3 regions of the Streptomyces glycanivorans genome follow, and region 1 is predicted to be linked to each of the others. Evidence: riboswitches for the same ligand, from Rfam matches in the RefSeq annotation. Region 1 holds a riboswitch; each other region holds the start of a gene.
The links. Region 1 has a riboswitch for cobalamin ahead of P8A20_RS11985 (ribonucleoside-diphosphate reductase subunit alpha). Riboswitches for the same ligand answer to the same signal wherever they lie in the genome.
Positions count from the first base shown of each region.

Region 2: it holds a riboswitch for cobalamin, as region 1 does, so the genes downstream of both, P8A20_RS28570 (cobalamin biosynthesis protein) here and P8A20_RS11985 (ribonucleoside-diphosphate reductase subunit alpha) in region 1, are expected to answer to the same signal.
Region 3: it holds a riboswitch for cobalamin, as region 1 does, so the genes downstream of both, metE (5-methyltetrahydropteroyltriglutamate--homocysteine S-methyltransferase) here and P8A20_RS11985 (ribonucleoside-diphosphate reductase subunit alpha) in region 1, are expected to answer to the same signal.

Region 1 covers NZ_CP120983.1:2,832,243-2,835,487, forward strand. The annotation lists gene mctP (monocarboxylate uptake permease MctP) at 1-418, shown strand, start outside; gene P8A20_RS11980 (GNAT family N-acetyltransferase) at 576-1,076, shown strand; cobalamin riboswitch at 1,129-1,252, shown strand; gene P8A20_RS11985 (ribonucleoside-diphosphate reductase subunit alpha) at 1,391-3,245, shown strand, end outside.
Region 2 covers NZ_CP120983.1:6,474,275-6,477,519, reverse strand. The annotation lists gene P8A20_RS28580 (inorganic phosphate transporter) at 108-1,358, shown strand; gene P8A20_RS28575 (hypothetical protein) at 1,371-1,592, shown strand; cobalamin riboswitch at 1,773-1,901, shown strand; gene P8A20_RS28570 (cobalamin biosynthesis protein) at 2,030-2,974, shown strand; gene P8A20_RS28565 (cobyric acid synthase) at 2,971-3,245, shown strand, end outside.
Region 3 covers NZ_CP120983.1:380,493-383,737, forward strand. The annotation lists gene P8A20_RS01780 (ABC transporter ATP-binding protein) at 1-612, shown strand, start outside; gene P8A20_RS01785 (hypothetical protein) at 699-842, shown strand; cobalamin riboswitch at 915-1,134, shown strand; gene metE (5-methyltetrahydropteroyltriglutamate--homocysteine S-methyltransferase) at 1,295-3,245, shown strand, end outside.

The DNA of each region.
Region 1 (3,245 bases):
CTTCCAGCTGCTGGGCGGCATCTGGATCCTCCAGACGATGCCGGCCCTGGTGGGCGGCCTGTTCACCCGCTGGTTCCACCGCTGGGCCCTGATCGCGGGCTGGGCGGTCGGCATGATCTACGGCACGGTGGCCGCCTACGGCGTCGCCAGCCCGACCCAGAAGCACTTCGGCGGGTCCTCGAAGGAGATCCCGGGCATCGGCGAGATCGGCTACATCGGCCTCACCGCGATCGTGCTGAACATCATCGTGGTGGTCGTGCTGACCTTCGTCCTCAACGCCGTGAAGGCACCGGCCGGCGTGGACGAGACCTCGCCGTCCGACTACACGGCGGACGTCGGCGACCCCGGCGTCAAGGCCGAGCTCCCGCCGGCCACGGTGGGCGCGCCGGGCGACGACGAACCGCTGGAACGGGTGTAGGACGTGACGTCCGTCCCGGCAGGGTTCGCCCCCTGCCGGGACGGACGCGTACGGGGCGGGGTGCTCGGCGACGGCTGCCGGGCCGCCCCGTACGCGCCGCGTGCCCGCCCCCGAAAGGGTGTGCGCCGGGCCTGCCGCCCGGGGGAGACTGGCACCCATGGATGTCTCGATCAGACCTGTACGCGCCGAGGAGCACGAGGCCCTGGGCGAGATGACCGCCCAGGCGTATCTCGGCGACGGGCTGCTGGACTTCGGCGCCGACGACCCCTATCTGGAACAGCTTCGCGCCGTCGGGCGACGCGCCGCCGAGGCCCTGGTGCTGGCCGCGGTGGACGCCGACGGCGAGCTGCTGGGCGGTGTCACCTACGTCCCGCCCGGCAGCCCGTGGGCCGACATAGCCGGCCGGGACGAAGCCGAGTTCCGGATGCTGGCGGTCTCCGCCCGGGCGCGCGGGCGCGGTGCGGGCGAGGCGCTCGTACGGGCCTGCGTCGACCGGGCCCGTGCCACCGCGGGGCTCTCCGGGATCGTCCTGTCGACCCAGTCGTCCATGGAGGCCGCGCACCGGATCTACCGCCGCCTCGGCTTCGTACGGACCCCGGAGCGCGACTGGAGCCCTCTCCCGGGCTTCACCCTCCTGACGTTCCGCTTGGCCTTCTGACTCTCCGCGACACTACATGTGGGGGCCGCCGCAATCGGCGGCCCCCACATGTATGCTCGACCTCGCTGTCGCCGCAGGGGAATCCGGTGCGAATCCGGAACTGTCCCGCAACGGTGTGATCGGTGTGCATTCGCGCACCGCGGAGTCCGAAGACCTGTCGACAGTGCGTCCGGCTCGACCGAACCGGACGCAGAGACGTCCGGGCCCCGCGGAGGGCCGGTGGACGCCGCGCGCACCGTGCTGCCCTCCCCCGGGTTCCCTGTGTTCCGGCTGCCCCGCTCCCGCAGGCCTGAGCCGAGCGAGGGATAGCCCCAGTGACCATCGCGCCAGCCGACCCGGTTTCAGCCGCGGAATCCGAAGGCCGTACGACCGACGCGCCCGGGACCGCCCTGCTGCGGACCCTGACCGGCCTCACCGCCGATCTCCCCGACACCGACCCCGGACGGGTCGCCGCCGCCGCGCTGCGCGGCCGCAGCGCCCGGTCGGACGAGGCGGAGCTGCGCTCGCTGGCCGTCGAGGCCTCCGCCGGCCTGATCTCGGAGGACCCGGCCTACTCGCGGCTCGCCGCCCGGCTCCTCACCCGGGCCGTGGCGGACGAGGCCGCCGGCCAGGGTGCTGTCTCCTTCTCGGCCTCGGTCGCCGTCGGGCATCGCGAGGGGCTGATCGCGGACCGTACGGCCGAGTTCGTCACGCTGCACGCCGCCGCTCTCGACGCCCTGGTCGACCGGGCGCTCGCCGACGGCGCCGACGACCGCTTCGGCTACTTCGGGCTGCGGACACTGCACAGCCGGTACCTGCTGCGGCACCCGCTCACCCGCCAGGTCATCGAGACCCCGCAGCACTTCATGCTGCGCGTCGCCGCCGGGCTCGCGGAGGACACCTCCGAGCGGGCACTGGAGGAAGTGGCCGCCCTGTACGGCCTGATGAACCGGCTCGACTACCTGCCCTCCTCCCCCACCCTGTTCAACTCCGGCACCCGCCACCCGCAGATGTCGTCCTGCTACCTGCTGGACTCGCCGCTGGACGAGCTCGACTCGATCTACGACCGCTACCACCAGGTGGCGAGGCTCTCCAAGCACGCCGGCGGCATCGGGCTCTCCTACTCCCGCGTCCGCGCCCGGGGTTCACTCATCCGGGGGACCAACGGGCACTCCAACGGCATCGTGCCGTTCCTGAAGACGCTCGACGCCTCGGTCGCGGCGGTCAACCAGGGAGGCCGGCGCAAGGGTGCCGCCGCCGTCTACCTGGAGACCTGGCACGCGGACATCGAGGAGTTCCTGGAGCTGCGCGACAACACCGGCGAGGACCAGCGGCGTACGCACAACCTCAACCTGGCGCACTGGATCCCGGACGAGTTCATGCGCCGCGTCGACGCGGACACGGAGTGGTCCCTGTTCTCCCCGGCCGACGTACCCGGGCTGGTGGACCTGTGGGGCGACGAGTTCGACACGGCCTACCGCGCGGCCGAGGCGAAGGGGCTGGCCCGCAAGACGATGCCGGCCCGTGAGCTGTACGGGCGCATGATGCGCACGCTCGCGCAGACCGGCCAGGGCTGGATGACGTTCAAGGACGCCTCCAACCGGACGGCGAACCAGACCGCCGAGCCGGGCCGGGTCGTCCACTCCTCGAACCTCTGCACCGAGATCCTCGAGGTCACGGACGACGGCGAGACGGCCGTCTGCAACCTCGGGTCGGTCAACCTCGGCGCGTTCGTCGCGGACGGCACCATCGACTGGGAGCGGCTGGACGCCACCGTCCGCACCGCGGTGACCTTCCTCGACCGTGTCGTGGACATCAACTTCTACCCGACCGAGCAGGCCGGCCGGTCCAACGCCCGCTGGCGTCCGGTGGGCCTGGGCGCGATGGGCCTCCAGGACGTCTTCTTCCAGCTGCGGCTGCCCTTCGACTCCCCCGAGGCCCGCGCGCTGTCCACGAGGATCTCCGAGCGGATCATGCTCGCCGCCTACGAGGCCTCCTGCGACCTCGCGGAGAGGTCCGGCCCGCTGCCGGCGTGGTCCGAGACCCGCGCCGCGCGCGGTGTGCTGCACCCCGACCACTACGACACCGAGCTGAACTGGCCGGAGCGCTGGGACGCGCTGCGCGCCAGGGTCGCGAGGACCGGGATGCGCAACTCGCTGCTGCTCGCCATCGCGCCGACCGCGACGATCG
Region 2 (3,245 bases), 3.6 Mb from region 1:
GTGCCCACGCGGTTGGGGTCACCGTGCCGCCCTGCCCAGTTCACCTTCCGTTCATCCAGGTTGCTTACGTTCCCCGTGCCAATGACGTCGAACGATTGCCTGGGTAAATGGAACACATCACGCTGCTGCTTGCGATTGTGGTCGTGACAGCTCTCGTGTTCGATTTCACGAACGGTTTCCACGACACCGCCAACGCGATGGCGACCACCATCTCGACCGGCGCTCTCAAGCCCAAGACAGCGGTGGCCATGTCCGCCGTTCTCAACCTCGTCGGCGCGTTCCTGTCGGTGGAGGTCGCCAAGACGATCTCCGGCGGGATCATCAATGAGAACGGCCTCAGAACCGAGGTCATCTTCGCCGCGCTCGTCGGCGCGATCCTGTGGAATCTGCTGACCTGGCTGGTCGGCCTGCCCTCCAGTTCCTCCCACGCACTCTTCGGCGGCCTCATCGGCGCCGCGGTGATGTCGGCCGGCTGGTCCTCGATCAACGGCGGCACCGTCGTCACGAAGGTCCTGCTGCCGGCGATCGCCGCGCCCCTGGTGGCCGGTGTCGCCGCGCTGCTGGCCACGAAGCTGACGTACCGCCTCAACCGGAAGATCACCGACGAGGCCCAGCTCAAGTCGACGGCGAAGGGGTACCGCGCCGGCCAGATCGCCTCGGCCGGACTGGTCTCGCTCGCCCACGGCACCAACGACGCGCAGAAGACCATGGGCATCATCACCCTGGCCCTGGTCACCGGCGGCGTCCTCTCCCCCGGCTCCAACCCGCCGGTCTGGGTCATCGCCTCCGCCGGTATCGCCATCGCGCTCGGCACCTACCTCGGCGGCTGGCGCATCATCCGCACGATGGGCAGCGGCCTCACCGACCTGCGTCCGCCGCAGGGCTTCGCGGCCCAGACGAGCGCGGCCACGGTCATCCTGGCCTCCTCGCACCTCGGTTTCTCCCTCTCGACCACCCAGTCCTGCTCCGGTGCCGTCATGGGCGCGGGCCTCGGACGCAAGGGGGGCGTGGTCCGCTGGTCCACGGCCACCCGGATGTTCGTCGCCTGGGGTCTGACGCTGCCGGCCGCAGGTCTCGTCGGCGCGGGTGCCGAGTTCCTGACCAAGCAGGGCCCCTGGGGCGTCGCTGTGGTCGCCGTCCTGCTCGTCGCGGGCTCCGGTGCCATCTGGCTGCTGTCGCGCCGCAAGCCGGTCGACCACACCAATGTGAACGCGACCGAGGACGAGCCCGCGGGCGTCGTCACGACCGCCATCGCGGCCGTCAGCCCGCCGCCCGTCGGCTTGGGTGTCCCGGAACTCAAGACCACCATCCACGCCCCGGCGTCCGAGACCCCGGCCGACCGGCCGGCCACGGTGTAAGGACAGATCCGCATGAACATCGACTGGGCAGCTCTCGCGTCCGTCTTCGGCGTCAGCCTCGTGATCACCATCGCGTTGGTCGGCCTCTTCACTCTCGGCATCACCGGCCTCGCCAGGCAGACGACCACGGCGCAGGGCGGCGGTGGCGGCGTCCTGGCGCGCACCGGCGCGTACGCCTGCTTCGCGCTGTGCGCGGCGGCGGTCGCCTACGGGATCTTTCTGATCGTCGCCTGACCCACCGGGTAGGCACCCGCTCAGGGCCGGACACACCACGTGTGTGTCCGGCCCTGTGTGCGTCTGAGCACACTGAAGCCTCGCAGGTCAACGGCAGGTTGACGGGCGTTCGCGGAGCGTGGTGGACTGCCGGAGCCATTTAGGCCGACCGGCTCGCCGGCCGGCCTTACGGCGACAGGAGAGGAAGCCGGTGCGAATCCGGCGCGGTCCCGCCACTGTCACCGGGGAGCAGCCTCCACACGGAAGTCACGGTCCGCCACCGCGGACTGGAAGGCCGGAGGAACTGCGGATCCGGGAGCCAGGAGACTCTCGTCGCCGGTCACGTCGAACCAGGGCGCGGACCCTGAGTGAGGACATACGCCATGTCTGGCTGCCCTGCGTCGGTCACCCCACCACCTTCCGAGAAGGCCCTTCGAGGCACGACGGCGGGCTGAGCGGTGCGAGCCGACCGCATCTTCGCGTACGGCGCCGCAGCCGGACTGATCGGCGACATGCTGCTCGGTGACCCCCGGCGGGGCCACCCCGTCGCCGCCTTCGGGCGTGCCGCGGCCGGCGCCGAGAACCTCCTCTGGCGCGATCACCGCGGCTGGGGCGCCCTGCACACGCTCGTGTGCGCGGGGGGTGCCACGGGCGCCGCCGCGCTGGCCGCCCGTGCCGTACGGAACCGTCCCGCCGCCGCGGTCGCTCTGACGGCCGCCGCCACCTGGTCCGTCGTCGGAGGCACGTCGCTGGGCCGCGAGGCGCGTGCCATCGGCGGGGCCCTGGCCGCCGGGGACGTCGAGCTGGCCCGGGAGCGGCTGCCGCACCTCTGCGGCCGGGACCCCCAGGCGCTGGACGGGCCGGGCATCGCCCGCGCGGTGGTGGAGTCCGTCGCCGAGAACACCTCCGACGCCGTGGTGGGGGCCCTCGTGTGGGGCGCGCTCGGCGGGGTGCCGGGGCTGATCGGATTCCGGGCCGTCAACACCCTCGACGCGATGGTCGGGCACAGGTCGCCCCGCCACCGGCGCTACGGCTGGGCCTCGGCGCGGCTCGACGACGTCGTCGGCTGGCCGGGGGCCCGGCTGACCGCGGCGCTCGCCGTCGCCGCCGGGGGACGCCCCCGCGAGGCCGTCCGGGCCTGGCGGGCGGACGCCCACCGGCATCCCAGCCCCAACGCGGGCCCGGTGGAGGCCTCGTTCGCGGGAGCGCTGGGTGTGCGGCTCGGCGGCACCCTGGCGTACGGCGGGCGGGTCGAGCACCGGCCGGTGCTCAACGGCGGGGCCGGCCGGGACGTACAGGTCACGGACATCGAACGGGCGGTGCGGCTGTCGCGCCGGGTGAGTGTGCTGGCCCTCGCCGTGTGCGCGGCGGGGCGGCTGGCCAGGGGACGGAGAGCCACATGAGCGGCGGGTTGCTGGTCGCGGGTACCACTTCGGACGCGGGCAAGAGCGTCGTCACGGCCGGGATCTGCCGGTGGCTGGTGCGCCGGGGGGTGAAGGTCGCGCCGTTCAAGGCGCAGAACATGTCGCTGAACTCGTTCGTCACCCGGGAGGGGGCCGAGATCGGCCGGGCCCAGGCGATGCAGGCACAGGCCGCCCGGGTGGAGCCTTCGGCCCTGATGAACCCGGTGCTGCTCAAGCCCGGCGGTGACCGCTCCAGCCAGGTCGTCCTGAT
Region 3 (3,245 bases), 2.5 Mb from region 1:
TCGACCCTGGCCAAGCTCATCACGGGGATCCTCCTGGCCGACAAGGGCCGCGTCCTGTGGGACGGCACCGATCTCGCCGACGCCGATCCCGAAGCCGTGTGGCGACGCACCGCCCTCGTCCCGCAGAACTTCGCCTGCTGGCCGCTGCGCGCCCGGGAGAACGTCACCCTCGGCCGGCCCAGGACGTACGACGACGGACCGGTGTGGGAAGCCGTCGACGCCGTGGGCATGCGCGAGACGGTGGAGAAGCTTCCCCAGGGGCTCGACACCCTCCTGGCCAGGGAACTCTGGGGCGGAGCCGAGCTGTCCGGCGGCCAGTGGCAGCGGCTCGCGTGTGCGCGGGCGCTGTACCGGCGCACTCCCCTGCTGATCCTGGACGAGCCCACGTCCCAGATGGACCAGCGCGGGGAGCACAGGATCTTCCTGGAGATCAGGCGCATCGCCGCGGAACGCATGACGGTCGTCGTCACGCACCAGCTCGAGAACACACGGCTGGCCGACCGTATCGTCGTCATGCGCGCAGGACGCGTCGTCGAGCAGGGCACGTACGAGGAACTCGCCCACGGGGGAAGCCTTTTCGCCGAGCTCCTGGCGCTCGCCCAGGACCGGTAGGGCGACCCGGGTGCCCGTGCGGACGGTCTGCGCGGGTACCCGGATCCAGGTGCGTGACCGGTGGGGCCTGTAGCCGGACGGCGGGCATGGACGGCGTCCCCGTGGAACCCGCGGACGCCGAGTTCCTGATGTCCCCCGAGGCGCGGGACGCCGCCACCCGGGAGGGCGTCCCGGTGATCGACCACCGGGCTCTCCGACGGGTCTGGACGCGGAGCGCCGGTCAGAGGTGAGCCCTCGGTATCGGTCGGCGCCTGCGCCATCCGCATGCCGGACCGGGTTCACCACGCACCCGGACGCCCCCTAAGCTGGTGGGTGCAGCTGGTTCGCCCCGTCAGCCAGGCGGGATGCGTCGCAAGAGGGAACCCGGTGGAAATCCGGGACTGCCCCGCAGCGGTGAGCGGGAACGACCGCCGTCATACGCACTGGGTCCGACGAAACGGACCTGGGAAGCGACGGCCATTAGATGTCCTCTTCGAGGGCGTGCCCGCGAGTCCGAAGACCTGCCAACTGCCCGCGCGCGGACCAACCGTGCGCGGACATCCCGGTGACCTCGTGGGCGGGTCGGCGTACATACCGGACGGATCCCGTGCGTCGCACGACGTCCTCCGTCCGGTAGGGCACCCCTTCGCGCTCTCGTCCCGTCGCCGGGATCTCAGGGATTCATCTCGCGAAGGAGATCTCCGTGACCAACGAGTACGCGACCGCGGCAGCGCGGTCCACTGTGTACGGCTACCCCCGGCAGGGACGGAACCGGGAACTGAAGAAGGCCGTCGAGGGCTACTGGAAGGGGCGGGTCACCGCCGATGCCCTCCGCGCCACCGCCGCCGGACTGCGCCGCGACAACTGGCGGCAGCTGAGCGGGGCCGGCATCGACGAGGTCCCGACCGGGGACTTCTCGTACTACGACCATGTGCTGGACACCAGCGTCATGGTGGGAGCCGTCCCGGACCGCCACCGTGAGGCGGTGGCCGCCGATCCGCTCGACGGGTACTTCGCGATGGCCCGCGGCACGCAGGACGTCGCTCCGCTGGAGATGACCAAGTGGTTCGACACCAACTACCACTACCTCGTGCCCGAGCTGGGCCCGGACACCGTCTTCGCCGCTGACTCCGCCAAGCAGGTCACCGAGCTGAAGGAAGCCCTCACCCTCGGGCACACCGCCCGGCCCGTGCTCGTCGGCCCGGTCACCTATCTCCTGCTCGCCAAGCCCGCCCCCGGCGTGGCGGCCGACTTCGAACCGCTCACCCTGCTCGACCGGCTCCTTCCGGTCTACGCGGAGGTCCTCGCCGATCTGCGCGCCGCCGGCGCGGAGTGGGTACAGCTCGACGAGCCCGCCCTCGTCCAGGACCGCACCCCGGCCGAGCTCGACGCCGTCGCCCGGGCCTACCTGGAGCTCGGCGGGCTCAACGACCGCCCCGAGCTGCTCGTCGCCTCCTATTTCGACCGGCTCGGGGACGCCCTGCCCGTCCTGGCGAAGGCCCCGGTCGAGGGACTGGCACTCGACTTCACCGACGCCGCGGCAGCCAACCTCGCGGACCTCGCTGCCGTCGGAGGGCTCCCCGGCAAACGGCTCGTCGCCGGCGTGGTCAACGGCCGCAACATCTGGATCAACGACTACGAGAAGTCGCTGGCCACTCTCGCCACGCTCCTCGGCCTCGCCGGCCGGGTCGACATCGCCGCCTCCTGCTCCCTCCTGCACGTCCCCCTCGACACGGCGCCCGAGACGGACATCGATCCCGAGATCCTCCGCTGGCTCGCCTTCGCCAGGCAGAAGACGGTGGAGATCGCCACTCTGGCCAAGGGACTGGCCGAGGGCACCGACGCCATCGCCACCGAGATCGCCGCCAATCGGGCGGACCTCGCCTCCCGCGCCGACTCCCCCGTCACCTACGACCCTGCCGTGCAGGCCAGGGCCGCCGCCATCACGGACACCGACGGCCGCCGCTCCCAGCCGTACGGGGAGCGAGCGGCAGCCCAGCGTGCCCACCTCGGGCTTCCCCTGCTGCCGACGACCACCATCGGCTCCTTCCCGCAGACCGATGAACTCCGCACCGCGCGCGCCGACCTGCGCGCCGGCAGGCTCGACCCGGCCGGGTACGACGAGCGGATCAGGACGGAGATCGCCGAGGTGATCTCCTTCCAGGAGAAGACCGGCATCGACGTCCTGGTGCACGGTGAGCCCGAACGCAACGACATGGTCCAGTACTTCGCCGAGCAGCTGACCGGATACCTCGCCACCCGGCACGGCTGGGTCCAGTCCTACGGGACCCGCTACGTCCGCCCGCCGGTCCTGGCCGGCGACATCTCCCGCCCCCGACCGATGACCGTGGACTGGACGACCTACGCACAGTCCCTCACCGACCGTCCGGTCAAGGGCATGCTCACCGGACCGGTCACCATGCTCGCCTGGTCCTTCGTCCGCGACGACCAGCCACTCGGCGACACCGCCCGCCAGGTCGCCCTCGCCCTGCGCGACGAGGTCGACGACCTGGAGACCGCCGGCACCTCGGTCATCCAGGTCGACGAGCCCGCACTGCGCGAGACGCTGCCGCTGCGCGCCGACGGCCACCCGTCCTATCTGGCCTGGGCGACGGAGGCGTTCCGCCTCACCACGAGCGGCGTACGGCCGGACA